Regions from separate parts of the Rahnella sp. P4_A8 genome, predicted to be linked through region 1. Evidence: predicted binding sites of a transcription regulator. Region 1 holds the regulator's gene; each other region holds the start of a gene.
What was found. Region 1 encodes LexA, which represses DNA repair genes until DNA is damaged. Its sites were predicted from a motif close to TNCTGTATGTACATACAGNA; they were not measured.
Positions count from the first base shown of each region.

Region 2: the regulator LexA is predicted to act here: its motif matches at 2,172-2,191, upstream of AC1DUO_RS17420 (metal-dependent hydrolase).
Region 3: the regulator LexA is predicted to act here: its motif matches at 2,751-2,770, upstream of rmuC (DNA recombination protein RmuC).

Region 1 covers NZ_JBFUHK010000008.1:23,521-34,382, reverse strand. Annotated here, with positions in the region: gene alr (alanine racemase) at 1-517, opposite strand, end outside; gene dnaB (replicative DNA helicase) at 626-2,032, opposite strand; gene AC1DUO_RS06445 (quinone oxidoreductase) at 2,215-3,198, shown strand; gene pspG (envelope stress response protein PspG) at 3,595-3,831, opposite strand; gene dusA (tRNA dihydrouridine(20/20a) synthase DusA) at 4,024-5,031, opposite strand; gene zur (zinc uptake transcriptional repressor Zur) at 5,294-5,803, shown strand; gene AC1DUO_RS06425 (CsbD family protein) at 5,962-6,171, opposite strand; gene dinF (MATE family efflux transporter DinF) at 6,361-7,725, opposite strand; gene lexA (transcriptional repressor LexA) at 8,024-8,632, opposite strand; gene AC1DUO_RS06410 (diacylglycerol kinase) at 8,752-9,120, opposite strand; gene plsB (glycerol-3-phosphate 1-O-acyltransferase PlsB) at 9,238-10,862, shown strand, end outside.
Region 2 covers NZ_JBFUHK010000039.1:27,260-38,121, reverse strand. Annotated here, with positions in the region: gene AC1DUO_RS17425 (L-cystine transporter) at 15-1,406, opposite strand; gene AC1DUO_RS17420 (metal-dependent hydrolase) at 1,596-2,153, opposite strand; gene kduD (2-dehydro-3-deoxy-D-gluconate 5-dehydrogenase KduD) at 2,306-3,067, opposite strand; gene kduI (5-dehydro-4-deoxy-D-glucuronate isomerase) at 3,145-3,981, opposite strand; gene hxpB (hexitol phosphatase HxpB) at 4,290-4,955, opposite strand; gene AC1DUO_RS17400 (YniB family protein) at 5,149-5,697, shown strand; gene AC1DUO_RS17395 (fructosamine kinase family protein) at 5,803-6,672, opposite strand; gene AC1DUO_RS17390 (transglycosylase SLT domain-containing protein) at 6,995-7,630, shown strand; gene AC1DUO_RS17385 (MarC family NAAT transporter) at 7,654-8,334, opposite strand; gene thrS (threonine--tRNA ligase) at 8,624-10,552, shown strand; gene infC (translation initiation factor IF-3) at 10,556-10,862, shown strand, end outside.
Region 3 covers NZ_JBFUHK010000028.1:16,611-27,472, forward strand. Annotated here, with positions in the region: gene ubiJ (ubiquinone biosynthesis protein UbiJ) at 1-256, opposite strand, end outside; gene ubiE (bifunctional demethylmenaquinone methyltransferase/2-methoxy-6-polyprenyl-1,4-benzoquinol methylase UbiE) at 270-1,025, opposite strand; gene rmuC (DNA recombination protein RmuC) at 1,167-2,708, opposite strand; gene AC1DUO_RS14850 (DedA family protein) at 2,866-3,393, opposite strand; gene udp (uridine phosphorylase) at 3,559-4,320, opposite strand; gene katE (catalase HPII) at 4,544-6,826, opposite strand; gene AC1DUO_RS14865 (dienelactone hydrolase family protein) at 7,010-7,837, shown strand; gene fsa (fructose-6-phosphate aldolase) at 7,931-8,593, opposite strand; gene ptsP (phosphoenolpyruvate--protein phosphotransferase) at 8,605-10,862, opposite strand, start outside.

The DNA.
Region 1 (10,862 bases):
TCGGTGTGGCGTTGCTTTCCGGTTCGTCCGCGCGGCAGAAATGGCTCATCATATTGACCGGCTGAACCACGTTTTTGCAGGCACTCAGACGCTGATAAAATGCATCGGCCTGTGCCGGATGAACGCCCAAACGGTGCATACCGGTATCGATTTTCAGCCAGACATTCAGCGGACGCGCGAGGTCAGCACTTTCCAGCGCATCAAGCTGTTCGAGGCTGTGAACAGCGGTATCAAGCTGATGTTCAATCAGCAACGGTAATTCGCTGGCGGAGAAAAAACCTTCGAGCAGGAGGATGGGTTTTACCACACCGGCTTTACGCAGCATCAGCGCTTCGCTAAGCCGGGAAACGCCGTAATAATCGGCATCCTGCAAGCTATGCACCGTCTCCAGCAGACCGTGCCCATAAGCGTTTGCTTTCACTACCGCAACCAGACGACTTTGTGGCGCCAGATGACGCACCCGTTGCAGATTGTGTCGCAGAGCGCGGCGATCAATGACAGCCGTAGCCGCTTTCATTTTGAGTCCTTTGCATGAATTTGAGAGTTTCTGATAGCAAGGCTGAGAACCAAACCCCACCTAGCCTCCCCTTGTGAAAGGGGAGGGATAAATTCAAAACCCGGGAAGTTAATCCTCGTCGTATTGCGGGCCGCCATAGTTATCAAATCGCGACCACTGACCGTTAAAGGTCAGGCGGACGGTACCGATCGGGCCGTTACGTTGTTTACCGAGGATGATTTGCGCGATGCCTTTTTCTTCACTGTTATCGTGATAAACCTCGTCACGATAGATGAACATGATTAAGTCGGCGTCCTGCTCGATGGAGCCGGATTCACGTAAGTCGGAGTTGACCGGGCGTTTATCCGCACGTTGCTCCAGGCTTCGGTTAAGCTGCGACAGCGCCACCACCGGCACCTGCAATTCTTTCGCCAGCGCTTTGAGCGAGCGGGAGATTTCGGCAATTTCCAGCGTACGGTTATCAGACAACGCCGGAACGCGCATCAGCTGGAGGTAGTCGATCATGATCAGGCTCAGGCCGCCGTGCTCACGGAAGATACGTCGCGCACGCGAACGAACTTCGGTTGGCGTCAGCCCGGACGAATCATCGATATACATGTTACGTTTTTCGAGCAGAATCCCCATGGTGCTGGAAATACGTGCCCAGTCTTCATCATCGAGCTGGCCGGTACGGATTTTGGTCTGGTCGACGCGCGAAAGCGACGCCAGCATACGCATCATGATCTGGTCGCCGGGCATCTCAAGGCTGAAGATTAAGACCGGTTTATCCTGCATCATCGCGGCATTTTCTGCGAGGTTCATCGCAAAAGTGGTTTTACCCATCGACGGACGCGCCGCCACAATGATCAGGTCAGATTTTTGCAAGCCTGCGGTTTTCTTGTCGAGGTCAGCATAGCCGGTTGAAACGCCGGTTACGCCGTCATGCGGGCGCTGGAACAGCTCTTCGATACGGGAGACCGTGCTTTCCAGAATACGGTCGATACTTTTTGGACCTTCGTCTTTACTGGCGCGGCTTTCGGCAATCTGGAATACGCGGGATTCGGCTAAGTCCAGCAGGTCTTCGCTGCTGCGGCCTTGCGGATCATAGCCCGCGTCGGCAATTTCATTGGCGACGGAGATCATTTCCCGGACAACAGCACGTTCGCGCACAATGTCAGCGTAAGCGCCGATGTTCGCCGCACTGGGGGTGTTTTTAGAGAGCTCTGCCAGATACGCAAAACCGCCGACGGAATCCAGATCGCCTTTCTGTTCCAGCGATTCGGAAAGCGTGATCAGGTCGATTGGTTTGCTCATTTCCAGCAAACGCTGCATTTCGGTAAAAATCAGGCGGTGCGGGCGGCTGAAGAAGTCATTGCTGACCACCCGTTCGGCCACATTATCCCAGCGTTCGTTATCCAGCATCAGCCCGCCCAGAACGGATTGTTCAGCTTCCAGCGAATGCGGCGGAAGTTTCAACCCTTCCATCTGGCGATCGCGGTTTTCGTTCTGTTGATTGGTCGGTTTTTTTGCTGCCATCTGTGGATTATTTCCTGCTCTAAGCGCCTGTTTTATGAGCGTCGGGTTTCCAAAAATCGGAGCCTGACTCGCGCGACAGTATAAACCATTTCAAAAGGGTATTAACCCTTAGTGCCGAAAATCTGGATTGTCCCTGACATTTAGCCTAGGGTTGAAATCAGACTCCATCACGAGGAAAAAACATGGCAAAGCGCATCCAGTTTTCTGAAACAGGCACCCCGGACGTTCTGCAATACGTTGATTATCAGCCACAAGATCCGCAGGCAGACGAAGTCCAGGTCGAGAATAAAGCCATCGGTATCAACTATATCGATACTTATGTGCGCAGCGGTCTGTACGCACCGGCCAGTTTTCCGGCGGGTTTAGGCACGGAAGCGGCAGGCATAGTCAGTAAAGTCGGTAGTGGCGTAACGGACATCAAACCTGGCGATCGTGTGGTTTACGCACAATCCGCGCCCGGCGCTTACAGCGAATTCCATAACGTACCACAGGAAAAAATCGCCCTTTTGCCGGACGCGATCAGCTTTGAGCAGGCCGCAGCCTCCTTCCTTAAAGGGCTGACAGTTTATTATTTACTGCGCAAAACCCATGAAGTACAGGCCGGTGAAACCATTCTTTTCCATGCCGCAGCCGGTGGCGTAGGCCTGATTGCCTGCCAGTGGGCGAAAGCGCTGGGCGTAAAACTGATTGGCACCGTGGGCTCTGATGAAAAAGCCGAACGCGCCAGACAGGCCGGTGCATGGGAAACCATTAACTACCAGAAAGAAGATATCGCGACCCGCGTGGCGGAACTGACGAACGGCGAAAAAGTCGGTGTGGTTTACGATTCCGTCGGCAAAGATACCTTTGAAAAATCGTTAAACAGCCTGAAACGTCGCGGTTTACTGGTCAGTTTCGGCAATGCGTCCGGCCCGGTAAAAGGTGTGGATCTGGCGATACTCAATCAAAAAGGTTCGCTGTTTGTGACGCGCCCTTCCCTGAATGGTTACGTGACTAACCGTGAAGAACTGCTGGAGGCGAGCAGCGAGCTGTTCTCAATGATCGCCAGTGGCGCGATAAAAGTGGATGTCAGTGACGCGCAGAAATTCCCACTGTCCGAGGCAAAACGCGCGCATGAAACGCTGGAAAGCCGCGTGACACAGGGTTCAAGTCTGCTCATCCCATAAAAGTTTCCCTGAACCAATGCAAAAAAGGCTTTCACAGTTGTGAAAGCCTTTTTTACTGCCTGACTCAGACGACCTCTGATTTCAGACGGGTACTGCTGTAGGGTACTGCCGGGTAAATCCACAGGGCGATGTCACTTAAGCGACTATTGTGTGCCTCAGCGGACTTGATGAATTCGGTTTACAGCCTGCTGGCTGCCAATGAATTCCATCCTAACAGTCACCCATGTTAAAAAATATGATTTATGCATTTTGACCGCACATTCTGACCCAGCTTGTGATCGCTAGCACATAAGCAAAAGTTATCACTGCAACGGTTACATTTTTTTGCGCTCAGAACACAGTCAGCAATCCCCATTATTTCATGCAGTTACGAAAATCGATAAAGTGAAGCTGTTATTACGGCAAGCGACGGCGACGGTATTTTGGCTCATCAGGCCGGAAAAATGTCCGGTAAATCCAGACCGCAAGCACGGCCAAAAGCAGCCACGGCAACATTTTTACAACAATCGCCAAAAACCCACCCAACATCATCAGAGCAAATGCCACGACCAGCGCCGCAACCATACCCAGTAAAGAAATGCCGGTCAGCATCAGCATAAAGAAAAAACCAAGCACGAAGAGAATTTCCAGCATCAGGTGCTCCTTAATAAGCCATGTGCGATAAGACGTAGCGTCCAAACACGCATTAACCATTACAAGAAACATGCCAGTGTGATGGGATAAATAATTGATTGAATGATAAGGAAAAAATAATTCGCAGGCACGAATGGCCTGCGAAAAGATAGTAAATTTGACTAACAGATAGCGATTTTACTCACCCTGTTTTTATGCCTGCGCCACCACTTCCTGCGGCTGAGCAACCATCTGCAACGCCTGTTCGACCACATCAATGCCCGCGCCGGCTTTATGCGCATTCTCACTCAGATGACGACGGAACTGACGCGCGCCCGGCACCCCCTGGAACAGACCAAGAATATGGCGGGTAATGTGGCCGAGGTAAGTACCTTTGCTCAGTTCCGCTTCGATATACGGATACAGCGCGCGGATAATATCCGGCCCGGTTTTCAGCGGCGCATCAGAGCCGAACAGCTCGCGATCCACATTCAGCAACAGGCCCGGATTCTGGTAAGCCTCACGCCCCACCATCACGCCATCCATATATTGCAGGTGCGTTTTGGCTTCTTCGAGGGTTTTGATACCGCCGTTAATTGCCAGGGTCAGGTGCGGGAAATCACGCTTGAGCTGATATACGCGCGGGTAATCCAGCGGCGGAATTTCACGATTTTCTTTCGGACTGAGGCCCGAAAGCCAGGCTTTACGCGCATGAATAATGAAGGTATCGCAACCGCCGTTTTCTGAAACCTGACGGATGAAATCACACAGAAATTCGTAGCTGTCCTGATTGTCAATACCGATTCGCGTTTTAACCGTGACCGGAATTGAGACTACGTCGCGCATGGCTTTGATGCAGTCAGCCACCAGCGACGCCTGACCCATCAGACAGGCACCAAACATGCCGTTCTGCACGCGATCTGACGGGCAACCGACGTTGAGGTTAATTTCGTCATAACCACGTTCTTCCGCCCGTTTTGCGCAATGCGCCAGATCAGCCGGATTGCTGCCACCAAGCTGCAAAGACACCGGATGTTCTGCATCGCCAAACCCGAGATAATCCCCTTTGCCGTGAATAATGGCGCCGGTCGTGACCATTTCGGTATACAGCAACGTCTGGCCGGTCATCAGCCGGTGAAAATGGCGGCAGTGGCGATCGGTCCAGTCGAGCATCGGCGCAACGGAAAAACGCTGGGCGGAAAAGGGAGTGGTCTGGGGCATTACGTGTTGAGTTTCTGACATCGGCCTGACATTCGCTGAAGGGGTTCGTGACGCTCCCCCCGCTTCGCGCCAGAGGGAAGGTAATCGCTGATTATACCACAGAACAAAGATTCGGCATCTTGTGCCGCTGAGCAGGCGGATGCCGACGTTGCATCACATCTGAATGGCGCATAATTCGTCGTTTTGGTGCAAGCATGATAAAATCATCGGTGGTCGCATGATGTGGCCTATTCATTCCAATCTGCGCTCAGAGACCGTTGCTATGACCCTGAATAATCCGGAAAAATTACTTTCACAAGCTGAAGAACTTTGCCAGCAGCGCAATGTTCGCCTGACGCCGCAGCGGCTGGAAGTACTGCGCCTGATGACGCAACAACCCGGTGCGATCAGCGCCTATGACTTGCTGGATCTATTGCGCGTAAGCGAACCTCAGGCGAAACCACCGACCGTTTACCGGGCGCTGGATTTTCTGCTGGAACAGGGATTTATTCACCGTGTTGAATCCGCAAACAGCTATGTTCTCTGCCATCATTTTGAAGAGCCGAGCCATACTTCTGCGCTGTTTATCTGCGACCGCTGCGGGTTAGTTACCGAAAAAACCACCGACGGCATTGAAGAGCGTCTGGCAAAACTGTCATTAGAATCCGGATTTGAGCTTCGCCATTCCGTCGTTGAAGCGCATGGCTTATGTGCAGAATGCAAAGTAGTAGAAACCTGCGACAGCCATGACCATTGCGATCACGACCACAGTATTGTGGTGAAAAAACGCTGAATGATCGGGTTTTAAGGTTTTGAAGGTGACTCGTAAGAGGAGGATGTTTTGTACAGAGAAGAGGTTGGGTACATCCGTGTACCCGTATCCTGAAGCGTTCCGGGTAGGAGCAGCTAAATCTCAGGATACGTCACTGGCACGCGAGGGGGAGTCGCGTCTTACCAGTGATATTTGTTTTTGGTTTCCCATTCATTGAGCTCTTTCTCGGCCTGATCTTTTTGATAGCCGTAACGCTCCTGAATTTTACCGACTAACTGATCACGTTTACCTTCAACCACTGTCAGGTCGTCATCAGTCAGTTTGCCCCATTGTTCTTTCACTTTCCCTTTGAACTGCTTCCAGTTACCGTCGGCTTGGTCCTTATTCATAAAATATCTCCTGTTACCTTGGGTTTTATGAACTGCATTTCGTCTTGCAGCTCGTCCTTAACACTTTAAAGGTTAGTAGAGAATCTCGATTAATCCTCCTTAAACAGGGATAAAAACCACTATTAGGATTAATCTAAAGCATGAAATAACGACAAAGCTGCGCTTATTTCTTTGAAAATAGCTGAAAAATCAGTGCGACGGAGACGAAAACCATGTGTCATGCCGCCAGTAACGACGCCATATCCAGCCCAGTGAAATCCCGCGTAACCCGAGGAATACCGTCAGCGCCAGCCACAACGCATGATTGCCCAGCAGCGGTAAAGTGAACAATGTCAGCCCGTACCCCAGCGCCGCCACCAGCATGCTGTTTCGCATATCCCGCCCACGCGTTGCGCCGATAAACATGCCATCAAGCAAATAGCACCAGACAGCCACCAGCGGCAGTATAATTTGCCAGCCAAGATATCGGTCCGCCAGCTCACGCAATTCCGGTAATGATGTCAGCGCATCAATGATCGCCCCACCCGCCAGCGCGTAAATCAGAGCAAAAAACAGCGCAACCAGCCCGGCCTGACGACACGCGGCATGCCAGACATTCAGCAGTTTTTCGCGGTTGCGGGCACCGAATGCCTCACCGGAATGCGCTTCGATAGCATAAGCAAAACCGTCAAGTGCAAACGCGGTAAATGTCAGCAGGTTCATCAACACGGCGTTGACCGCCACAATGTGGCTGCCCAGCCGCGCGCCCAGAACGGTCAGCGATGCAAAGCAAAGCTGCAACAGTAATGAGCGCAGCATGATGTCGCGGTTAAGCCCGAGAAGACGGCGCAAATTACCACGCCACGCGGAGGTGATTTCTGCGCCGGTGATACCGCGTCGTTTCATCACCCGCCAGACGAAATACAGCCCGATGAGTAGCGTGAAATACTCGGAGCTTGCCGTCGCCATGGCTGCGCCACGCACGTTCCAGCCCAGCCCGATCACCAGCCACAGATCCAGAATGATATTCAGCAAATTCCCGGCAATCAGCAAAATCACCGGCCCGCGAACGTACTGAATGCCGAGCAACCACCCGAGGATCACCAGATTCGCCAATGAAGCCGGGGCGCTGAACCAGCGGATTTCGATAAACAGCCTCGCCTGTTCAAGCACGGGCTGGCTGCCGCCGACAATGTGAAACGCCAGCTCCATCAGCGGATGACGGAATACCACAATAATGACGCCCGCCAGTACAGCCAGAAGGAAGGGTTGTACAAAAGCACGCGCCAGAAGCTGATTATCTTTCGCGCCCAGCGCCTGAGCGGTCATGCCGGTGGTACTCATCCGCAGAAACAGTAAGAGCATAAAAAGGAAAGTGGTGATCATCGAACCCACAGCCACGCCGCCGAGATAATCCGGGCTGTCGAGATGACCGATCACTGCGGTATCCACCAGGCCGAGGAGCGGCACCGTGATATTGGAAAAAATCATCGGCAATGCCAGCATCCAGAGCGCTTTATCGGCAGGGCTTAAAAAGGTGTTTTTGAGTGTGTGTCGCAGGGAATGATGTTGCATAGAGAATCTCATGCCGGAGGTTCAGGTTATGCCTGTAAATGACATCGCCCCGAAAGGGGCGATGATGAGAGAAACGCATTTCTCTTTGAATTCACATGGATGCCAGAGGCGGCCGCCATCCATATTCAATTAGTTTTAGTCTTGTCTATCTGACACAGCAATTTCTGACTTAGTCATATCTGACCGAGTAATTCGCGTTATATCAAGGCGGCAACTAAGCGAACGCCGGGAGCATACACAAGTATGTGACCGGGGTTCGCGAAGGCAGCCAACGCAGAGATAGCTCGAAGTACGAAGGTCAGATCCAGTCGCCGTTGCGGATAACACCTACGGCTAAGCCTTCAATGCTGAAATTCTGCTCGCGCAAATCCACCACGATCGGCTGAAACTCGCTGTTCTCAGGCAATAACTGCACCACACTGCCTTGTTTTTTCAGGCGTTTCACGGTGACCTCATCATCAATACGGGCCACCACAACCTGACCATTACGCACGTCTTGCGTTTTATGCACGGCCAGCAGATCGCCGTCAAGGATACCAATATCACGCATCGACATACCGCTGACACGCAGCAGGAAATCGGCGCTCGGCTTAAACATTGCCGGATCGATCTGATAGTGCCCTTCGATATGTTGCTGCGCCAGCAGCGGTTCACCGGCGGCAACGCGGCCAATCAGCGGTAAACCTTCTTCTTCTTCCATCAGCAGACGAATGCCGCGTGATGCACCGGAAACAATCTCAATAACACCTTTACGCGCCAGCGCTTTAAGATGCTCTTCCGCCGCATTGGGAGAACGGAACCCCAGACGTGATGCAATCTCTGCGCGGGTTGGTGGCATACCGGTGGTGGAGATATGATCGCGAATAAGGTCGTAGACCTCTTGTTGTCTGGTCGTTAAAGCTTTCATTCCGCCCCCTGGTTGTTTATACAGTCTTGCTGTGAGTATATACAGCTAAACGGTCAATGAAAACCTAAGATTGAATAAAAACAGGGCATAACGTTGATTCCTGGAATGCAGATTCCAAATCAGAACCATCGCGACCAAAAGATGCTGACCCAGACAAAAATCGCCAATATGATGGTCAGAAGTACGGCAGCAGAGCCGATATCTTTTGCGCGACCGGAAAGCACATGAAACTCAGGCCCGATGCGGTCTATTGCACATTCCACCGCGCTGTTGAGCAACTCCGTGACACAGACCAGCACGACGGATCCCACCAGCAGGATACGTTCAATGGTGCTGACATCAAGCAAGAAAGATAGCAAAATTAACGGGATAGCGACGCTGGCCTCCTGGCGAAATGCCGCTTCGTTTTGCCATGCCGCTTTGAATCCTTTCCAGGAATAGCCGGCCGCTTTATAAATTCGGGTAAATCCGGTGACTTGGTTCGCCATTTCGGGTACTGATCCTTAGAGTGTTTGCAGCATTTTAGCTTTTATATGACCACAGATCTCCACGGATCTTTCTGGTATCCTTGCGGCGAAATTGCTAACAAGAGGCTTCACGTTTTTATGTCAGGTTGGCGTAGACTTTATTACACATTATTGAATTTACCACTCTCATTGCTGGTAAAGAGCAAGGTCATACCTTCAGATCCGGTTACCGAGTTGCATTTAGACCCGACGCGGCCGATTTTGTACGTATTACCTTATAATTCCAAAGCCGATTTGCTGACGTTGCGTGCGCAATGTCTGGCGCAGAATCTGCCTGATCCTCTTATTCCGCTGGAAATTGACGGAACCCTGCTACCAAGCCATGTCTTTATAGCCGAAGGCCCGCGCGTATTCTCTTATTACACGCCGAAGCAGGAGTCCGTAAAGCTGTTCCACGACTACCTTGATTTGCACCGCAATAATCCGGATTTAGACATTCAGATGTTGCCGGTGTCGGTAATGTTTGGTCGTGCACCGGGCCGTGAAGGTCAGGACGACACGCCGCATCTGCGCGTGCTGAACGGTATCCAGAAATTTTTCGCTGTGCTGTGGCTGGGGCGGGACAGTTTCGTCCGTTTCTCCAATACCGTTTCCCTGCGTTATATGGCGACGGAACACGGCACAGATAAGACGATTGCTCAAAAACTGGCACGTGTGGCGCGGATGCATTTCTCCCGTCAGCGTCTGGCTGCGGTTGGTCCGCGTCTTCCGGCACGTCAGGATTTGTTCAATAAATTGCTGGCCTCAAAAGCCATTGAGAAAGCGATTGAAGACGAAGCCCGCAGCAAGAAAATTTCCCACGAAAAAGCCCAACAAAACGCCATCGCCCTGATGGAAGAGATTGCTGCTGACTTCTCTTATGAAGCCGTGCGCCTCTCTGACCGTGTGCTGAGCTGGACGTGGAACCGTTTGTACAAAGGCATCAACGTTAATAATGCCGAGCGTGTACGCCAGTTAGCGCTGGACGGTCAGGAAATTGTGTATGTGCCTTGCCACCGCAGCCACATGGACTATCTGCTGCTGTCTTACGTGCTCTATCATCAGGGTCTGGTACCGCCGCATATTGCCGCCGGTATCAACCTGAATTTCTGGCCGGCTGGCCCGATTTTCCGCCGTCTGGGTGCGTTCTTTATTCGTCGAACCTTTAAAGGCAACAAGCTCTATTCGACGGTTTTCCGTGAATATCTGGGCGAACTGTTCAGCCGCGGTTATTCGGTGGAATACTTTGTGGAAGGGGGGCGTTCGCGAACCGGGCGTCTGCTGGAGCCGAAAACGGGCACGCTGGCCATGACCATTCAGGCCATGCTGCGCGGCGGTTCACGTCCGATTACGCTGGTACCGATTTACATCGGTTATGAGCACGTCATGGAAGTGGGTACGTACGCGAAAGAATTACGCGGTGCGACCAAAGAGAAAGAAAGCCTGACACAGATGCTGAACGGGCTGCGCAAGCTGCGTAACCTCGGCCAGGGTTACGTGAACTTCGGTGAGCCGCTGCATCTGACCACTTACCTGAACCAGAACGTGCCAACCTGGCGTGAAGCCATCGACCCGATCGAAGCACAACGTCCAAGCTGGCTGACGCCGACAGTGCAGGATTTGGCAGAACAGATCATGGTGCGCATCAACAATTCAGCGGCAGCCAATGCCATGAACTTGTGTTGTACCGCGCTGCTGGCCTCCCGTCAGCGTTCACTGACACG
Region 2 (10,862 bases), on a different contig from region 1:
GCAGCAATCTGAAATTAACGGTGAGCCAGCTCAGCCGTTTCTTCAGCATCCATCACCGCTTTATCCGTCTGTTTCAGCAACTGACTTGTGATAGTGCCTGCCGTCATTGAACCGCTGACATTCAGCGCGGTACGGCCCATATCAATCAGCGGCTCAACAGAAATCAGCAGGGCAACCAGCGTAACCGGCAGGCCCATGGCTGGCAACACGATCAGGGCTGCAAATGTCGCACCACCACCCACACCGGCAACACCGGCAGAGCTCAGGGTAACAATACCCACTAATGTTGCAATCCATACCGGATCAAACGGGTCGATGCCGACGGTTGGCGCAACCATGACGGCCAACATGGTTGGATACAGACCTGCACAGCCGTTCTGACCAATCGTTGCCCCGAACGATGCCGCAAAGCTGGCGATAGATTCAGGAATACCCAGACGGCGTGTCTGCGCTTCAACGCTCAGCGGGATGGTCGCGGCACTTGAACGGCTGGTGAAGGCAAAAGTCAGCACCGGCCAGACTTTACGGAAGAATTTCGCCGGATTAACACCGGTGAACGACAGCAGTATCGCGTGAACAACAAACATAATGCCAAGACCCAGGTAAGACGCGACCACAAAGCTGCCGAGTTTAATGATGTCCTGAATGTTCGAGCCGGCGACCACTTTGGTCATCAGAGCCAGTACCCCGTACGGGGTCAGTTTCATGACCAGACGCACCAACTTCATCACCCATGCCTGCAGGGTATCGATAAAGGCCAGAATGCGCGGACCTTTTTCTGCATCATCTTTCACCAGTTGCAGGGCGGCTACACCAACGAAGGCTGCGAAGATCACGACGCTGATGATTGATGTCGGACTTGCGCCTGTCAGATCAGCAAACGGGTTCTTAGGTATAAAGGAAAGGATCAACTGAGGCACGCTCAGGTCAGCCACTTTGCCGACATAGTTAGACTGAATTGCCGTCAGTCGCGCCGTTTCCTGCGTACCCTGTACCAGGCCGTCAGCGGTGAGGCCGAACAGGCCCGTCACGAAGATACCCACCAGAGAAGCGATCAGTGTGGTGAACAGCAGGGTACCGATGGTCAGGAAGCTGATTTTCCCCAGCGATGACGCGTTATGCAGTTTCGCTACCGCGCTCAGAATAGAGACGAAAACCAGCGGCATGACGATCATTTGCAGCAACTGGACGTAGCCGTTACCGACAATATTGAACCAGGTAATTGAGGTTTTTAGTACCGGATCATCGGAACCGTAGATCAGCTGTAAAGCCAGGCCAAATACGACACCCATAGCCAGACCCAGTAAAACTTTTTTTGCCAGGCTCCATTGCTTGTGGCGGGTTTGTGCCAGCAGCAAAAGCAGGGCAACGAAAACCACTACGTTAAGAACGAGCGGAAGATTCATACCAGACTCCAAACTTATAATTTTGATAAATGAAACGGGTGTTTCCGGAAAAGGACTGCACCATCCCAAAGCATTGGGGGGCAGAATATCAGTTTGAGGGTCCGAGCATTTATATCCAAAAGGAATTCATTATAACTTTTTGTTGGTATTTGTATTAATTTTCATCATATCGGCAATATTTCATGCTATTCAGATGAATAATTTCAGGATGTGATTAAAAAAGTCAGGATTTATTGCACCAATGATGGGCGTCCAGTCTGGCCAGAAAAGCGTCAGGCCGACCAGCATAAGGCAGAGCGTGCGCTCGAGTTGATTACCTTTCTGGCTGTTAATCAGCGGTAGCCGGAAACGCCATCGACAAGGCCAGAGCAGCGGCACTCCTGCAGGCGTCAGCATATCTGCCAGGATATGGCTCAGGTAACCGATAATCATGGCGTGGAAAGCATCAGCGGGGATCACCCAGTCATGAGGGAAATGAGTGCGTAGCAGGAAAATCCCTCCAGCCACCGCCAGCAAACTGTGAGTGAATCCACGGTGACCAAAAGCCCGGGCGATGGGGGCCGACAACCATTTGAGACGCTGGCCCAGCACCGATTTGGGGTGATCAATATCGGGCAGCAGACAGGTAAGCAAAGACCCTGGAATGATGTGCCACCAGTCACCATGCGCCAGTTCGGGAGAAAGCTGGGCCTTCTTAGCAAATACTGCACAGGCAATTGAGAAAATGAGATGGCCTTCCGCCGTCATGACGCGTCCGAACTGGATAACTGTTATTTTATCCAGTATAAGTGAAACTGTCACAATCTTGGAAGAGATGCCCTGTAACTAATTGTCAACGGACTGATAAAAAACAAAAAAGCGTATAAGAATACGCCTTTCTGGTGTCACTTATTCTGCCCTTAACGCGCGAGCCAACCACCATCGACGGCAATGGTGTAACCATTAACGTAATCAGAGGCTTTCGATGCCAGAAAGACTACCGGCCCCATGACATCTTCCGGCAGACCCCAGCGTCCGGCGGGGATTCTGTCGAGGATTTCTTTGCTGCGTTCTTCATCGGCGCGCAACTGTTCCGTATTGTTAGTCGCCATATACCCCGGCGCAATCGCATTCACATTGACGTTATGCTTCGCCCATTCATTGGCCATCAGTCGGGTCAGACCCATTACTGCGCTTTTTGACGCGGTATAGGAAGGCACCCTGATCCCCCCCTGATACGAGAGCATAGAGGCAATATTTATAATTTTGCCACCGTTACCCTGTTTGATGAACTGCTTCGCCACGGCCTGAGACATAAAGAACAGCGTTTTGCTGTTCACATTCATCACATCATCCCAGTTTTTCTCGCTGAATTCGATGGCATCTTCACGGCGGATAATACCGGCGTTATTGATCAGAATATCGATATGACCAAATTCCCCGACTGCTTTCTCGATCAGCTCAGGAATGCCTGTGATGGTGCTCAGATCAGCCCTCAGATCGAGAAAACGGCGGCCTAACATGGTGACTTTTTTTTCAGTTTCTTCAGGGGCGGAAACGTTAATGCCCACAATATCGCATCCCGCCTGCGCGAGACCCAGCGCCATGCCTTGTCCCAGCCCGGTATTGCAACCGGTGACGATTGCGACTTTGCCGCTTAATTCAAATGAACGGAGGATCATATTCAGAGTCTCTTTTGCAACGGCGCGTTCGCCATAAAAAATGAGTTGCTCTGCCGGTAAGGCAGAGCAAGGGGGAGTTAGCGCAGTTCGCTGACTTTGACGTGATCCATGTCATCGAATACCTGGTTCTCACCGACCATCCCCCAGATGAAGGTATAGTTTTTGGTACCCACTCCGGCGTGAATTGACCAACTAGGAGAGATGACAGCCTGCTCGTTGTGCACTAATAAATGACGGGTTTCCTGTGGTTGCCCCATCATGTGGAACACGGCAGTTTCCGCTTCCATATTGAAGTAGAAATACACTTCCATACGACGTTCATGGGTGTGGCAAGGCATGGTATTCCACAGGCTCCCCTCTTCCAGTTTGGTCAGCCCCATGGTCAGCTGACAGGTTTCCAGAACGTCGGGCACGATGAATTTATTGATGGTGCGGCGGTTGCTGGTAGCTGCATCGCCGATGGTCTGCGGAGAGGCTTCCGCCAGTGTGATTTTTTTGTTCGGGAAAGTCGTGTGTGCCGGCGCACTGTTGTAGTAGAACTTGGCCGGTCTGGAGGCATCAACGCTGCTGAACTCGACCCGCTTTGCCCCTTTGCCGACATACAACGCTTCTTCATGACCAATTTCATAGGTTGTACCGTCAACCACGATCAGACCCGGGCCGCCGATATTAATCACGCCGAGTTCGCGACGTTCAAGAAAATAGCTCACACCAAGCTGTTTACCGACTTCATCACCCACGGATACCGTTTTTTCAGCGGGCATGACGCCGCCGACAATGATGCGGTCGATGTGGCTGTAAGTCATGGTATAGGCATTTTTCTCAAAGATTTTCTCAATGAGGAATTCACGGCGTAATTCAGCGGTATCAAGCGTTTTTGCGTGGTCGCTGTGGATACTTTGACGAACTTGCATGTCGGTGCCTCTCATGAATGACGATATCAAGGAGGACTTACCGGGCTAGTCTGACCGTTGCGTGGCAGTGACAGCGTACAGAAGCAGGAGAGCTCCCGGCTCGTCCTTGTTGCAGGAATCATAGGTTCATTGACATGCGAATTCAATAAAAATGAAATAACGTTTTATTTATTTTATGAGTCAGTTCAAGATTTACGAAATTAAACGAAGCTTCAAAAATTGTGGCAGGAGAAATGCGTAGAGAAGGTATATGGAAAGGAGAGAAAGCAGAGAAGGTGCGCAGCGGCATGAGCGGCTGCGCATAAATTTTAGCTGATGTGTGCCACACGCAATTCTTCGAGGGAAGAAAGTTTGACATCGGCAAGCGCCCAGCGTGGATCCACACTGTATTCATGGTCCGGCACCACCACCGAGCGCATACGCGCGGCTTTGGTGGCGATCATGCCATTAAAGGAATCTTCCAGCGTCACACAGTTGAGCGGATCAACCTGTAATTCTCCGGCAGCCAGCAGATAGACCTCAGGATGCGGTTTGCTGTAAGGCAGCTTTTCCGCTGAAACACGAACCTTAAAGAAGGAGTGTAAATTAAACATTTCCAGCACGGTATCGAGCATAAACAGCGGTGATGCCGACGCGAGACCAATCTTCAGCCCCTGATCACGGCAAAGCTCAAGGGCATGATTCACGCCAGGCAGCAACGGCCGGGTTTGTTCTACCAGTTCAATCGTGCGGGCAATAATCATTGAGGACACTTCTTCCTGACCCGGACCCTGCCACGGAAGCGCCTGATACCACATCCTGACCACCTGATCGATACGCAAACCTAGCGTATCCGGCAGCAAATGGCGCTGGGAAATATCAACGCCCAGGCGACTGAAAACGTCCAGCTCAGCCTGAGTCCATAACCGTTCAGAATCAATTAACAGACCATCCATATCGAAAATTGCTGCATTAACAGGGCGGACATAAGCCATGAAAGCGGACTCCCTCACAATAAATAGAAACCCACTTTAACATCGGTGGGAATGCAGGTGAAATCTCATGTGAAAATGGACAGGATGGACGTTCCCGGTACAGCGTTACGCTAACTGATTAAAACATTGGGCGGAGCAGGCTTTCTGTGGGTAAACTTAGCCGTTGCTTTAGGTATCCTAACAAGGGGAATTCATGACGTACCAACAAGCCGGACGTGTGGCAGTAATTAAACGAATTGCGGGATGGATCATTTTTATCCCTGCGCTGCTTTCTACGCTGATTTCTTTGCTGAATTTTATCAACGAGCACACTAAGACGGAGCAGGGCATCAACGCGGTCATGCTGGATTTCATCCACGTGATGGTGGATATGGTGAAGTTCAATACCTCGTTTCTCAATGTCTTTTGGTACAACTCACCGGTGCCAGCTTTAGGGCAGGGTTTCACCAGCGCGAACATCATGTTCTTCATTATCTACTGGCTGATTTTTGTGGGGCTGGCACTTCAGGCTTCCGGCGCGAGAATGTCCCGTCAGGTAAAACACATTCGCGAAGGGATCCAGGATCAGCTTATTCTGGAACAGGCGAAAGGTGCTGAAGGCCGGACACGTTCGCAAATTGAAGAGCGTATCGTGATACCGCGACACACGATTTTGGTGCAGTATTTTCCATTGTATATTTTGCCAATTATCATCGCTGTCATCGGCTACTTCATTTTGAAATTATTAGGATTAATGGCCTGATAATTTGACGACATATTTATAACGGGTTTCTGTGAAAATGAAAAATAAGGCCTGAATATTAACGTTTTCAGGTCTTATTTGTTCAGAGCTGAAATATTTATCCCGCTAACTGATATCTTCGTGTAACAGCCTTTCTATGGCGCGTTGCGCCACCACAAGATGCTGACCACCGAATAAATTACTGCGGTTAAGCAGGTAATATAACTGGTAGATCGGTTGCCTCGAAATGAAGTCGTCAGGGAGTGGCGTTATACTCTGATAACCGTCATATAATTGCGGCGGAACATTCGGATATAACGGCAGCATCGCCAAATCGCATTCCCGATCTCCCCAGTAACAGGCCGGGTCAAAAATCACCGGACCATCATCAGATAAGCCACAGTTATGCGGCCATAAATCGCCGTGTAAAAGTGAAGGTTGCGGCTGATGATTCTGCAAGCGGGCATGAACCATAGCGGTGATATCTTCGATATTACCAAATATCATCCCTTTTTCAGCAGCCAGTTGCAGCTGCCAGCCAATGCGCTGCTCGGCAAAGAAGGTAGCCCAGCGCCGTTGCCAGCTGTTGGGTTGCGGAACTGTCGCCAGTTCATTATCGAAATCCAGACCGAATTGCAGTTGTTCACTCCACTGATGCAATGCGGCAAGTTGCTGGCCTAAAACATAGGCATTATGTGCATCCAGAGGTTTTTGCGGGATATATTCGAGCAAGAGGAAACTGTAATCACGGTCGCTACCTACACCATAAACTTCCGGCACCCTGACGGTCTGGCTGCGCGCAAGTAAGGCCAACTGATCGGCTTCAGCGGCAAAGATAGGCAACATTTCGCGTGCATTGCATTTCACAAACACGTTTCTGTCGCCGTAGCTCAGCCGCCATGCCGGGTGGATTTCGCCTCCCGGAAGCTCAACACGTTCGCGGATTTCAGCATTGCCTAAGTGTTCACTCAACAAACGATTGACGGCTTGCCACATGGTATGACCCCTTCTGACTGGCCAGATAATTCATTAAGTTAGCGTTTTTTCAGCTTCGAAAACCCGATCCGGCGCACGGCTGAATCAGATGATGATGTCAATTTATGCAATTTCTCAGATGTCTAAATAGAACGTATCATCAGCGGACAGATTAATTTAGGAATATGTGACATGAAACGGGTTTTATAAACGGAATTGTCTTATCGACATCCCTCTAACCCCTTTGTTTAACAAAACAATAATAATAATAGACGAAAAATATATTCAGGTGTTGGAAGAAGATGTATATGCTACATCTCGTCCCAGTCGCGAGAGAGATAACGTGAAACCAAACATTCTTTATTTGATGGCCGCGCTATTGCTGGCGGGTTGCGCTAAAGAAACACCGGTTCAGACGACGCGTTTTTTGAATCCATCGCCGCCACCTCAGCGCGATACTTCATTAATGCATCCAGGGCCTTATGGTGATGTTATTCACCAGGCGGCAAATACCTATGGCGTCGACGAAACACTTGTTAAAGCAATCATTCAGGTCGAATCTGGATATAACCCAACCGTTGTCAGCAAATCGAATGCGATTGGGTTAATGCAGCTAAAGGCCTCAACGGCAGGACGCGATGCCTACCGGATGAAAGGACGTTACGGTCAGCCCACGCCGCGTGATTTAAAAGATCCGGCGGTGAACATTGACCTGGGTACGGCTTATTTAAGTATTTTACAACAGCAGCTTGCGGGTATTAATAACCCTGAAACTCGTCGTTACGCCACCACACTGGCATATGTGAACGGAGCAGGGGCGTTGTTGAGAACGTTCGACAAAGATAAGACGTATGCGATTGCGAAAATCAATCTGATGACGCCTGCTGAGTTTTCTGCTCATGTGCAGAAAAAACACCCGGCGCCACAAGCACCACGTTATCTGTGGAAAGTGAACAATGCCTACCTCGCGATGCGGTAAGCATTGATGTTCCCGCCAGCGGCTCAGGCTGCTGGCGGGAAGGTTTTAATAATCTCAAGAACCCCGTTGATAACGAACTGAACGCCCATACACACCAGCAAGAATCCCATCAGACGTGAAATAGCCTCAATCCCGCTTTTCCCGACCAGACGCATAATCGCCCCCGAACTGCGCAGAGATATCCACAAAATCAAACCCACTAAAAAGAAAATCATCACCGGAGCAACGGTAATAATCCAGTGCGGGAAATCAGATGATTTCACCGTTGAAGCACTGCTGATGATCATGGCAATGGTGCCCGGCCCGGCGGTACTTGGCATCGCCAGAGGAACAAAAGCGATATTTGGCGAATCCTGTTTCTTCATTTCCGCCGTTTTGTTCTCGATAAGGATCCTTTCTTCCACGTGTGGCTGTGGGAAAAGCATTCTGAAACCGATAAAGGTGACGATAAGTCCCCCCGCAATACGCAGGCCGGGAATGGAAATCCCGAACGTATTCATCACCAACTGTCCCGCGTAATACGCCACCATCATGATGATAAAGACATAGACCGAGGCCATCAGCGACTGCTGGTTTCTTTCCTGTGTGGTCATATTCCCGGAAAGACCGAGCATCAAAGCCACGGTCGTCAGTGGATTTGCCAGCGGAAGCAGTACCATCAGGCCCAATCCCAGTACTTCAAATAACTGCCTGACTTCTGTCATATCCTTCCCTTTTTTAAATGCTGCTCTGGTTACCTTAACGTGTCAGGGGGGATTACACGAAAAATATCCGCGTTTAGCAACACAGGTTGCTGGAAATTCGCACTTTACGAATGCTAAACTTATGGACTGTTTTCGCGTCGCATCCCGATACAATTACGTGATGTATTCAGGGTGCCTATATTTGGCAAGGTAAAGCTAAATAGCGTGAATAACTACGTGAATTTAAACTCAAATATTTTTCTAGATGTGCTCTGTCGTGTGGGGCACCACTGTAGATTAAGGAATTAGCATGCCTGTCATTACTCTTCCTGATGGAAGCCAGCGCGTTTTTGATCGCCCCGTTTCTCCCCTTGATGTTGCCCTTGATATCGGCCCTGGCCTGGCGAAAGCCTGTATCGCTGGTCGTGTTAACGGCGAACTGGTTGATGCAACCGACCTGATTGAGGTTGACGCGCAACTGGCGATCATCACCGCTAAAGACGAAGCCGGTCTTGAAATTTTGCGCCACTCCTGTGCGCACCTTTTGGGTCATGCCATTAAACAACTGTGGCCAGACACCAAAATGGCAATCGGCCCGGTTATCGATAATGGCTTCTATTACGACGTCGATTTAGATCGTACGCTGACTCAGGAAGATATCGAACTGCTTGAAAAGCGCATGCACGAACTGGCTGAAAAGAATTACGACGTCATTAAAAAGAAAGTCAGCTGGCAGGAAGCGCGCGATACCTTTGCAAGCCGTGGCGAAGAATACAAAGTGGCGATTCTGGATGAAAACATCAGTCATGATGACCATCCGGGTCTGTATCACCACGAAGAATATGTGGATATGTGCCGTGGTCCACACGTACCGAACATGCGTTTCTGCCATCATTTCAAACTGCAGAAAACCTCCGGTGCTTACTGGCGTGGTAACAGCGATAACAAAATGTTGCAACGTATCTACGGCACTGCGTGGGCGGATAAAAAGCAACTGAATGCTTACATTCAGCGTCTGGAAGAAGCCGGTAAACGTGATCACCGTAAAATTGGTAAGCAACTTGACCTGTACCATATGCAGGAAGAAGCACCAGGTATGGTGTTCTGGCACAACGACGGCTGGACCATTTTCCGTGAGCTGGAAGCCTTTGTACGCATGAAACTGAAGTCTTATGACTATCAGGAAGTAAAAGGTCCGTTCATGATGGACCGCGTGCTGTGGGAAAAAACCGGTCACTGGGAAAACTACAAAGAAGCGATGTTCACGACCTCTTCTGAAAACCGTGAATATTGCATCAAGCCAATGAACTGTCCGGGACACGTTCAGATCTTCAATCAGGGTCTGAAATCTTACCGTGATCTGCCATTGCGTATGGCTGAGTTTGGCAGTTGCCACCGTAATGAGCCATCTGGTGCATTACACGGTCTGATGCGCGTTCGTGGCTTCACTCAGGACGATGCTCACATCTTCTGTACAGAAGAGCAGGTGCGTGATGAAGTGAACAGCTGTATCCGCATGGTGTATGACATGTACAGCACGTTTGGCTTCGAAAAAATCGTGGTGAAACTGTCCACCCGTCCTGAGAAGCGCATTGGTACTGACGAAATGTGGACTCGTGCTGAGGATGACCTGGCGGCTGCGCTGACGGAAAACGACATTCCGTTCGAATATCAGCCGGGTGAAGGGGCGTTCTACGGTCCAAAAATTGAATTTACCTTGCATGATTGTTTGGATCGTGCGTGGCAGTGTGGTACCGTGCAGCTCGACTTTTCATTACCTGGTCGTTTGAACGCCTCTTATATTGGCGAAAGTAACGACCGTCAGGTTCCGGTAATGATTCACCGTGCTATCCTGGGTTCAATGGAACGCTTCATTGGTATTCTGACTGAAGAATACGCGGGCTTCTTCCCAACCTGGATGGCTCCGGTTCAGGTAGTGATTATGAATATCACTGATTCACAAGCTACCTATGTCGAAGAATTAACTAAAAAACTGCAAGATGCAGGCATTCGCGTTAAAGCCGACTTGAGAAATGAGAAGATTGGCTTTAAAATCCGCGAACACACGCTACGCCGTGTTCCTTATATGTTAGTTTGTGGCGATAAAGAGGTCGAAGCAGGCAAAGTTGCTGTTCGTACCCGCCGCGGCAAAGACTTAGGAAGCATGGATGTTAGCGAAGTCGTTGACAAACTGCTGGCGGAAATCCGCAGCAGAAGTCTTCATCAACTGGAGGAATAAAGTATTAAAGGCGGAAAACGAGTTCAACCGGCGCGTCCTAATCGCATTAACAAAGAGATTCGCGCGCAAGAAGTTCGCCTCACCGGCGTCGATGGCGAGCAGATTGGTATTGTCAGTCTGAATGAAGCTCTTGAAAAAGCTGAGGAAGCGGGCGTCGATTTAGTAGAAATCAGTCCGAATGCCGAGCCGCCAGTTTGTCGAATCATGGATTACGGCAAATTCCTCTACGAGAAGAGCAAGTCGACCAAAGAGCAGAAAAAGAAACAAAAAGTTATTCAGGTTAAGGAAATCAAATTCCGACCTGGTACCG
Region 3 (10,862 bases), on a different contig from region 1:
GCTGGCGATCACGTAACTTATGCAGCACTGACAGTTTCGAGGTGACGGTGCAATCTGCCGCGCCGTCCCATTGCCCGAGCACATCAATTTTCTGTTCACTGAACACAAACGTCAGTGGTGTACTCAGTTCCTGCAATTCCACACGCAGAACTTTACCGGCCAGACGTGTCCGCGCCGCCTTCATGCTGCGATCTCTGAAAAGCAGGTAATTAAGCGGCGTCTCGATAGCGGCAGTCAGTAACGGCGTTAACAACATCGGCATACTCATATCAGAATTTGAAACCCCGATGTAACGCCACAATGCCGCCAGTCAGGTTGTGATAAGTCACATTTTCAAAACCTGCGTCCGCCATCATTCCTTTCAGTGTTTCCTGATCCGGATGCATACGGATTGATTCAGCCAGATACCGGTAGCTTTCAGCATCGTGCGCAACCAGCTCACCAATACGCGGTAAAATATGGAAGGAATAGGTGTCGTAAGCTTTGCTCAGCGGCTTCAGCACCGGTTTGGAGAATTCCAGTACCAGCAGACGCCCGCCCGGCTTGAGTACGCGGAACATGGAACGCAGCGCCTTCTCTTTTTCAGTCACGTTACGCAGACCGAAAGAGATGGTGATACAGTCAAAATAGTTGTCCGGGAACGGCAGAGCCTCGGCATTCGCCTGAACGTAGCTGACGTTGCCGACGATGCCAAGATTGCGCAGCTTTTCGCGGCCCATCTTCAGCATGGAATCATTGATATCCGCCAGCACGACTTCGCCTTTCTCACCCACCAGACGGGAAAATTTTGCGGTCAGATCGCCCGTACCACCGGCCAGATCCAGCACACGTTGTCCCTGACGGACACCGCTGCAATCAATAGTGAAGCGTTTCCAGATGCGATGAATACCGAAAGACATCAGATCATTCATCAAATCATATTTTGCCGCAACGGAATGGAAGACTTCTGCCACCATTTCCTGTTTTTCATCTTTGGCTACTGTACGAAAACCAAAATGGGTGGTTTCCGGCGTCTGCTTTTCCATTATTTATGCCTGCTTTTTCAGTCGAACTCTTGGGGAGAAGTGTATCAGAACCCGTTCGAAAGCCCCATCACCGATGGTGATTCAACATATTGCAAAAATTCATGCATTGAATCACAAATACAGTGCAGGCCCTCTGACCCGCTATGTCTGCTGGTGGGGAGTTAACTCACCCGGGTTCAGCGTCTGTTCTTCTTCCGCATCAGAGGTATCGGGCAGAGATGCGGTGTCTTCAGGTTCATTTTCCGCTTTCGCTATTTCAGCCAGAGACGGACTGATAGGCCGTTTAACTTCAACACCCAGCGCGCGGAAACTTTCCACCTGTCCGATAAGATTACCACGGCCTTGCGAGAGTTTATTCATCGCGGATCGATAACTTCCCTGCGCTTTGTCGAGACTTTGTCCCATCGACTCCATGTCATCCACAAACAGCCGCAGTTTGTCGTAAAGACGTGCCGCGCGGTCGGCGATACGTTTGGCGTTCTGACTCTGATGCTCATAGCGCCACAAGTTACTGATCGTTCGCAGCGCCACCAGCAGGGTCGTCGGGCTGACCAGCATAATATTGTGCCGGAGCGCTTCGCTAATCAATTCTGGCTCACGGTCGATAGCCAGCAGAAAAGCGGGCTCAACAGGGATAAACATCAGCACATAATCGAGGCTGCGCAGACCGGGAAGTTGCTGGTAATCTTTGCGCCCGAGCAGGCGGATATGTCCGCGCACCGAGGCAATATGTTCATTGAGTGCCGCTTCCCGCTCGCTGTCATCCTCGCTGTTGAAATAGCGCTCATACGCGACCAGGGTCATTTTGGCATCAATCACTACGTCTTTATTCTGCGGTAACCTGACGACCACATCAGGTTGCATCCGGCTGTTGCTGTCAACCTGCACGCTGACCTGAGTCTGGTACTCATGCCCTTCACGTAAACCGGAAGCCTCGAGCACGCGGCTCAGCACCACTTCCCCCCAGTTGCCCTGCGTTTTGTTGTCACCTTTCAGTGCCTTGGTCAGGTTGACGGCTTCACGGGCCATCTCCACATTCAGTTGCTGCAGATTGCGGATCTCATGCGCCAGCGTATGGCGTTCACGGGCTTCCTGCCCAAAGCTGTCCTGCACCTGACGACGGAAACCATCCAGTTGCTCGCGCAACGGCAACAGTAACTTGTCGAGACTTTGCTTGTTCTGTTCGTCGGCACGGCGGCCATTTTGTTCGAAAATCCGGTTAGCCAGATTTTCAAACTGGCTGCTCAGGCGCTGTTCGCTGTTAATCAGCAGACGCTGCTTTTCCTCAGCCGCCATGCGGGTTTCATCCAGACGGGTTGAAACCTCACGCAACTCTGCTTCCTGCGCGCTGTTGATTTCCCGCTGCGCACGCAGTTCCTGATTCAGTTGCTCACACTCGTTTTGCCAGTGGGCAAGCAGTTGTAATTTTTCCTGACTGGCCGCCTGCAGGCTATGCAGTTTTCGCAGCTCAAGTTCAGCCTCACGCAGTTGCTGCTGCCCTGATTGCCGCTCGCTTTTGTGCGTATCATTTTCCGCTTTAGCCTGTTCCAGCGATTGTTCCAGCAAACGGCGCTGCGTTTCATACTCCGTCTGCTGTTGCTGTTGGCGCAGGCTGGCGATAAGCCAACCTACGAGTAAGCCCATTAACCCCGCCCCCAGGGCTGTCAGGATGCTGATATCCACGCGATTTCCCTCTTAAAGTCTCTTGCGGCCAAGGTAATGTCAGGCTGTATGGATGTCCAGTCTATTTTCTGTTGCATTGAGCCTTTGCGAGACGTCTTCCAAAAAGGAATTTCTCTGTATTTGCCCCCTTGCGATAGCCAGCCACAGAGAGCAGCATTCAAAACCAGCGGCTCAGCCACTGAATGCCGAAAGCACCTGGCGCCAGGATGCCGAAAGCCCAGATGAGTGCAGACGTCACATTCGCAATCTGGAAATATTTTTGCGGCATACCGCAGATACCGGCAACCAGTGGCACAACGGCACGAAGCGGGCCAAAGAAGCGGCCGATAAAAGCCCCGGGCATGCCCCATTTTTCAAAGAAAGCATGTCCACGAACCAGCATTTGCGGATGGCGGGAGAAAGGCCAGAAATTGCCAACCCGATCCTGATAACGGGCACCAATCCAGTAAGAAAGCCAGTCTCCCAGGAAAGCGCCTGCGGCGGCGGCGGCCCAGATGGGCCAGAACGGAATACCGGTTTCGCCAATCAGCGCGCCGAGTCCCAGCAAGATAAACGTTGCCGGTAGCAGCAGGGAAAGGAATGCCAGAGACTCACCAAAAGCCAGAAAGAAAACGATCGGTGCAGCCCACACCTGATGGGCGCGGATGAAGGTAGTGGTGTACTCAAGAAGGTCGTGAACAGTCAAAAATGCAGTTCCTTTTGTCAGAGATTCGGGAGGAGGTTCATCAATTATTCCAGATGGATTACTAACATGACCTTAACAGATCTGCTTAGCAGGGCAAAAAAATGGGCCGCCAGAGGCAGCCCATTGATGTGATGATGTGATGTGGTTGTTTTAGTTTTATAGGGACTAAATAAGCCTGCGGGCTGCTTCTACAACAATCTTCACCGCATGACTTTCAGTCTTTTTCATGGTTTCCGCATTAGGGATTTCCTGCTGCGTGCGGTTCACGATAACACCCGCCACCATCCCCGCGCGCAGGCCCTGGCTTGCACACATGGTCAGCAGAGTCGCGGATTCCATTTCGTAGTTCATGACGCCCATTTCCTGCCACTCTTTCATCGATTCTTTGAAGCGACGGACAACACGGCCAGAGTAAGTGTCATAACGTTCCTGACCCGGATAGAAGGTGTCAGAAGAGGCGGTAACGCCAATGTGCGTCGCGGCACCCACGGCTTCTGCCGCCGCAACCAGCGCGGTGGTGCAGGCAAAATCGGCTACTGCAGGGAATTCCATCGGCGCAAAGTGCAGGCTCGCGCCATCAAGGCGAACGGCAGCGGTCGTGACCAGAACGTCACCGACATTGATGTGTGGCTGGATAGCACCAGTTGTGCCGACTCGCAGGAAAGTACGGATCCCCAGTTGCGCCAGTTCTTCAACCGCAATAGAGGTCGAAGGGCCACCAATACCGGTTGAGCAAACAATCACAGATTTGCCATCAAGCTCAGCACGCCATGAGGTAAATTCGCGGTGGGAAGCCAGACGAACCGGGTTCTCCATCAATTTGGCAATTTTTTCCACGCGCTCAGGGTCGCCGGGAACAATCGCCAGCGTCGCGCCGTTTAAATCTTTTTTGGCCAGGCCAAGATGGAAAACTTCAGGCTGAGACATAACAAACTCCTCTGTGTGTAAGGTCATTTATTGGCAGGAGGAACACCCGGCAACTGTACTGAACATTGTGACGTTATTTCGTGACGGTCGTCACTATGATGTAACAACAGGAATTTCACATACATTTATTTTGTGATTCAAGTCACAAAATAAGGAGGGGTGAGGGAATTTTAAACAGGCAATCTCCGCTGCCGGGGATTGCCTGTTTATCAGTTACAGTTAATCAGGCAGGAACGGCATCTGCCGCCGCACTGCGCGACCAGATCCGGTGTTTGAGCATGTCTTTCAGAAACGCCTTCAGCAACGCTCCTTCTGCTTTTTCACCTTCCACAACGCCCTCTTCCGGCACATCATCCGTCAGCCCCAGCAGCGATTTGAAGCGGCGTGCATCGCCACTTAGCCCCACCACTTTCAGGTGTTTGTAGGCTTCGAGCACATAATGCCGTGCATCGCCATTCATCAGCAGTGCGTCGATATGCCCATGCGGAACAATCACTGCATCAACGGTGATGGAAGGCGATCCGGCAAACGTAGCATCAACCGGCAACGTAGAACCATCATCGGCAGTCACACTCCCTAAGTGACTGGCCAGCAGCTTAGGGTGAACGCCAGCGGCCTGAAGTGCCTGTAAGGTTTCCAGAACATCCGCCGCATTCACACCTTCACCCAGCAATATCGCCACCTGCCGCCCTTTGATCGTGCCTTTACCGCTGGCATACAAACTCAGCGACGGATCATTTTTCAGCCCATTCACGGGCTTCGGCGGCTTGATCTTCAGGGTGTCAGCGGAAAGGGTAATACCCAGATTTTTCGCCACTTTCTGCGCCAGCGTCTGATCAACATGCGCTAACAGATCCACGACCCGCTCGCGGATATACGGCCGCGCCACCTTCGATAATTCAAATGAGAAAGCGCCGATAATATGATCCTGCTCCGCTGTTGTCTGGCTCAGCCAGAACAGGCGCGGATGGGCATAATATTCGGCAAATGACGGACTGCGCTGACGGATTTTTTCTGCATCAACCCGTTCAGGATAACTTTCAAAGCCACCGCCGGACGCTGCCGGAGGTGTTTCCCTCGGCCAGTTATTGTTGATGGAATTCGGCTCGTAGTTCGCCGGATTCGTATCAATGTCCTGACGGTGCATGCCGTCACGCTGGAAGTTATGGAAAGGGCACGTCGGCCGGTTAATCGGAATTTCATGGAAATTAGGCCCGCCCAGACGACTGATTTGCGTGTCGGTGTAAGAGAACAGTCGCCCCTGCAACAGCGGATCATTGGTGAAATCTATGCCCGGCACAATGTGCCCCGGGTGGAACGCGGCTTGCTCGGTTTCAGCAAAGAAATTATCGGGGTTACGGTTGAGCACCATTTTGCCGATCAGTTCTACCGGCACCAGTTTTTCAGGGATGAGTTTGGTCGGGTCGAGCAGGTCGAAATCAAATTTGAATTCATCTTCTTCAGGGATCAACTGCACACCCAGTTCGTATTCCGGATAATCTCCGGCTTCGATGGCTTCCCACAAATCACGGCGGTGGAAATCGGCATCTTTCCCGGCCAGTTTCTGCGCTTCATCCCATAACAGAGAGGCTTTTCCGGCCAGCGGTTTCCAGTGGAAACGCACAAAAGTGGCTTTGCCTTTTGCATTCACGAAACGGAAAGTATGGATGCCAAAACCTTCCATCGTGCGGTAACTGCGCGGAATGCCCCGGTCAGACATCGCCCAGAACACGTTATGCAGGGTTTCCGGTTGCAGGGACACGTAATCCCAGAAGGAATCGTGCGCACTCGCTCCCTGCGGGATTTCGTTATGCGGTTCGGGTTTTACCGCATGCACAAAATCAGGGAATTTATGGGCATCCTGAATAAAGAACACCGGTGTATTGTTACCGACCAGGTCGTAAATGCCTTCATCGGTATAAAACTTGGTCGCCCAGCCGCGGATATCACGCACGGTATCTGCCGAACCACGGGAACCCTGAACGGTAGAGAAACGCACAAATACCGGCGTTTTCTTTTCAGGATCAGACAGGAAGCTGGCTTTGGTCACCGCCTTCATACTGCGATAGGGCTGGAAATAACCGTGCGCCGCAGCGCCCCGCGCATGAACGATACGTTCGGGAATGCGCTCATGGTCGAAGTGAGTAATTTTTTCACGGAGAATGAAATCTTCAAGCAGTGTCGGGCCACGATTTCCGGCTTTCAGCGAGTTCTGATCATCAGAGATTTTGGTGCCCTGATTGGTGGTCAGCGGCTGTTTTTCACCATTTTTGCGGTGGCGTTCTAATGCATCGAGTTTAGCATTGGTATTTTCCGGACTCTTCGCACTGCCGGACGCTGTCGGTTCTTTTCCTGGCGGTGTCGGTTGTGGCGAAGGCTGATAAATACGATCGCCGGGCGCAAGATCCCCCAGGCCTGGCTGTGAAGATTCAATGCCCGTGGCGGGGGCGCGGCTTACCGATTTTGACTCGCTTTTCTTGGTCACTTTAGAGGGTGATTTTGACATTGAACATAGCTCCTCGACAAAGGTTTCGGGTGTTCTGTAGACGTTCTGTAAATCTTCCATGATGACTTTCCTGATTAACTTTTAACTATAGAACATCTCTTGCGCCTTGCTGTTCATGCTTTCCGGCTATAGTTTTAATCCATAGCCACAGATTTTCGTATGGACACTTGCCTGGAGACCCCAATGAAAAAAGAAGAATTGCTTACCCTGAAACAGGCTCCGACCAGCTTTGCCCCTGCCGTCACTCCCGTCGCCAGCACCACTATCCATACCGATACTGACGGGCTGCACGCAGGCCAGACCACCATACCCTCGCAGGGCGAAGATATGCCCGCCTACCTCGCCCGTCCGGAACAGTTCACCGGTAAATTGCCGATCGTGCTGGTGGTGCAGGAAATTTTTGGTGTACACGAACACATTCAGGATATCTGCCGCCGTCTGGCGAAACAGGGTTATATGGCCATCGCGCCGGAGTTGTACTTCCGTCAGGGCGACCCGCGTGACTACACTGAAATCAGTGAGCTTTTTGCTAAACTGGTCAGTAAAGTGCCGGATCAGCAGGTGCTTGCAGATCTCGATCACACTGCACACTGGGCATCACAACATGGCGGGGACATTTCTAAATTAGGCATCACAGGTTTCTGCTGGGGCGGGCGCATTACCTGGCTGTACGCGGCGCACAATCCGCAGCTGAAAGCGGGCGTGGCGTGGTACGGCAAACTGGTCGGCGATAAAACGCTGACCAGCCCGTCAAATCCGGTTGACCGCGCCGCCGCGCTGGATGCACCGGTTCTGGGTTTATACGGCGCAGAAGATTCCAGCATTCCTCTGGATACCATTGAAACCATGCGTCAGGCCATTCGCGCAGCCAATGCTACGGCGGAAATCGTGGTATATCCGGAAGCGGGCCACGCGTTTAACGCCGATTATCGCCCGAGTTACCACGCTGAAGCCGCCGCCGACGGCTGGCAACGGATGCTGGATTTCTTTGCGCAGTATGGGGTTAAGTAATAAAAAGTATGGTGTGCAGTAAAAGGACACCGACCAGAATGACAAAAGCCCGACAGGTTTTTCCTGCCGGGCTTTTTACGGGAAGTTAACCCATTACAGCGACAACTGCCCAAAGGCACCCTGCCAGTCTTGTTCAAATTTATCGACAGCCGCCTGTACCGCAGGCGCACTGATAAATTGCTCCGCTACGTCCACCGGGATAGTGACCGACTGACAACCTGCCAGCAGACAGGCCAGAACCTGACGCGGCGTTTTAAAACTGGCGGCCAGCACTTTGGCATGCGGCGCATGCAGGGACAGCAATTGCTGCAACTCCGTCACCATCGCAATGCCATCTCCCCCCTGGGCATCCAGCCGGTTAACATACGGCGCGACATATTCTGCTCCGGCCAGCGCCGACAGGAGTCCCTGCCCGGCACCATACACCGCGGTTCCCAGCGTTGGAATTTTGCGGGTACGTAAGATCTTAATCGCTGCCAGACCGGCGGCGGTGACCGGCACTTTGACCACCAGCCCCGGCACGCGGGAATGCAGCAGTTCAGCTTCTTCCACTATCTGTTCGGTCTGATTCGCCAGCACTTGTGCAAACAGTTTCCCTTCACCACCTAATGCATCACGAAGCCCGGGCAAAACCTCCCACACGGAAGTCTGCGATTTAGCCACAATGCTCGGATTGGTGGTCACACCCTGTAACGGTAAAATCCGCGATAAACGTTTTACTGCACTGATATCAGCCGTATCCAGATAAAGTTCCATATTCTCTCCTGTCAGAGTTCCAGTTCTTGTTTAAGCAGCGCTTCAATCTGTGCTGCGGTGGTGGAATGCATCAGCACATCACGGAAACTGTCATGCATAATCCGTCGCGCCAGCTTTGAGAAAATCCGCATATGCTGATCGCCTGCAGCGTGTTTATTGAGAGTCAGCATGATGACAAACTGCGCTTCTTCATCGCCCCACCGCACCGGTTGCGGGAGTTTCGCGACGCTGATAGTCGATTGCTCAATGTGTTCTGATTTGGTGTGCGGTATCGCAAAGCCAAACCCGAGGCCGGTGGAAAATACGGCTTCGCGCGCCCAGACATCGGCGGCGAGTTTGCGCGGATAACGGCAACGCCCTGCCAGCATCAGGTTATCCACCATGCCTTTAATCACTTCTTCTTTACTGCGCCAGTCAGCATTAAGCGCCACACATTCCGCCGTAATCAACGGGGCATCGTTGACCGCCATCCTGAACTGCGCCAGCAGGTGTTCGACTTCCAGCGACGTGCGACACTGCATGGCGCGGTTCAGCAGCAGGCGACATTCGCGGCTGTCGAGTTTGGCCAGCCGTGCTTTGGTCACAGGAACCGACGGTGCACTCATGCTGATTTCATCAAGCCCCAGCCCGACCAGCAGCGGCAATACCGAGCCTTTCGCGCCAAGTTCACCGCATAAACCAATCCATTTACCGTGGCGATGCACTTCGCGCACAACGTGGTCGAGGCCGCGCAGGAAGGCCGGATTCAGGCTGTTGTAATGGCGTGTCACTTTCGCGTTATCACGGTCGACCGCCAGCAGATACTGCGTCAGGTCATTACTGCCGATGCTAAAGAAATCAATCTCTTCGCAACACTGATCGATGATGAACATCACCGACGGCACTTCCAGCATGATCCCAAGCTGAATTTTTTCATCAAACGGCACTTGCTCACTGCGCAACGACTGCCTGACTTCAGCCAGTTGATCTTTCACCCATAAGATCTCTTCCATAGAGGAGATCATCGGGATCATGATTTTCAGCGATCCGTGCGCCGAGGCGCGCAGGATCGCGCGCAACTGCGTATGGAATAACGGCAGGTATTCCTGATAAATACGCACGGCGCGATAACCGAGGAACGGGTTGTTTTCGGCAGGAATGTTCAGATAATGAACTGGTTTATCGCCACCGATATCCATGGTGCGGACAATGATGGTTTTGCCGTTGGCCGCATCCGTAGCCTGACAATAAATGTTGTACAACTCATCTTCGGAAGGAGCGCTGGCGCGATCCATATACAGCATTTCTGTACGGAACAGTCCGACAGCTTCTGCCCCATTGCCAAACGCCGCGCTGGCTTCGACCGAGTGGGCAATATTGGCCGCCACTTCAAGGCGCACACCGTCAGCGGTATACCCCGGTTTATTGAGATATTCACTTTGCTGTTCACGCAGCGCCTGATGCACCGCCTGTTCCTGACGATAATAACGGCGCACCGGTTCGCTGAGCGCACAGACAATCAGCCCGAGATCGCCGTCGATCTGCACATTCTGCTGCAAATAAGCCTGAAGTGGCTGTGGATCAACGCCAACGAGTGCAGGAATATTGAACGATCGGGCAAGGATCACAGTATGCGACGTACTGCCTCCGCTGCCGAGCAACAGCCCCTTCAGATGTGTTTTATCCAGTTCGAGAAATTGACTTGGCGTCAGTTCATCTGCCAGACAAATACTGGCTTCGCTCAGTGCCTGCTGGGAAGGAAAACGCTCCTCGCCATAGATTTGCTGTAAAAGCTGGAAGCTGACATCACGAATATCCAGCTCGCGTTCACGCAAATAGGCGCTGGACGATTGTGCGAGCTGCAAGCTGAAATGCGCGGCGGTGTCGACAATGCTTTGCGCACAGCTCCGGCCTTGCGCCACGCGGCTCAGCAAGGCTTCCCGCAGGCTGTTATCACGCAGCAAAGAACGGTGCGCTTCCAGCACTGCCGTGATCGTCCCGTTGTCCGCCATCAGCTGTAATTCGAGTGATTTTTCAAGCTGTGCCAGTCCGGTGGAAAGCAGACTTTGTTCTTTATCTTTACCCTGAGATTCCGGTAAATCCCTGAGTGTCGCCAGATTCACATTCGACAGGCTGACCAGTTTCCCCAGCGCACAGCCTTCACTGACTGAACGGGCGCGGAAAACCAGCGGAGAAAGATGCATCAGGGATTCAGGAAGCGGCTCAAATTCAGCATTTTCATCATGCTCAGGCAGGGCTTCATCGCAATGAGGCAGCTGATGTTTAATGA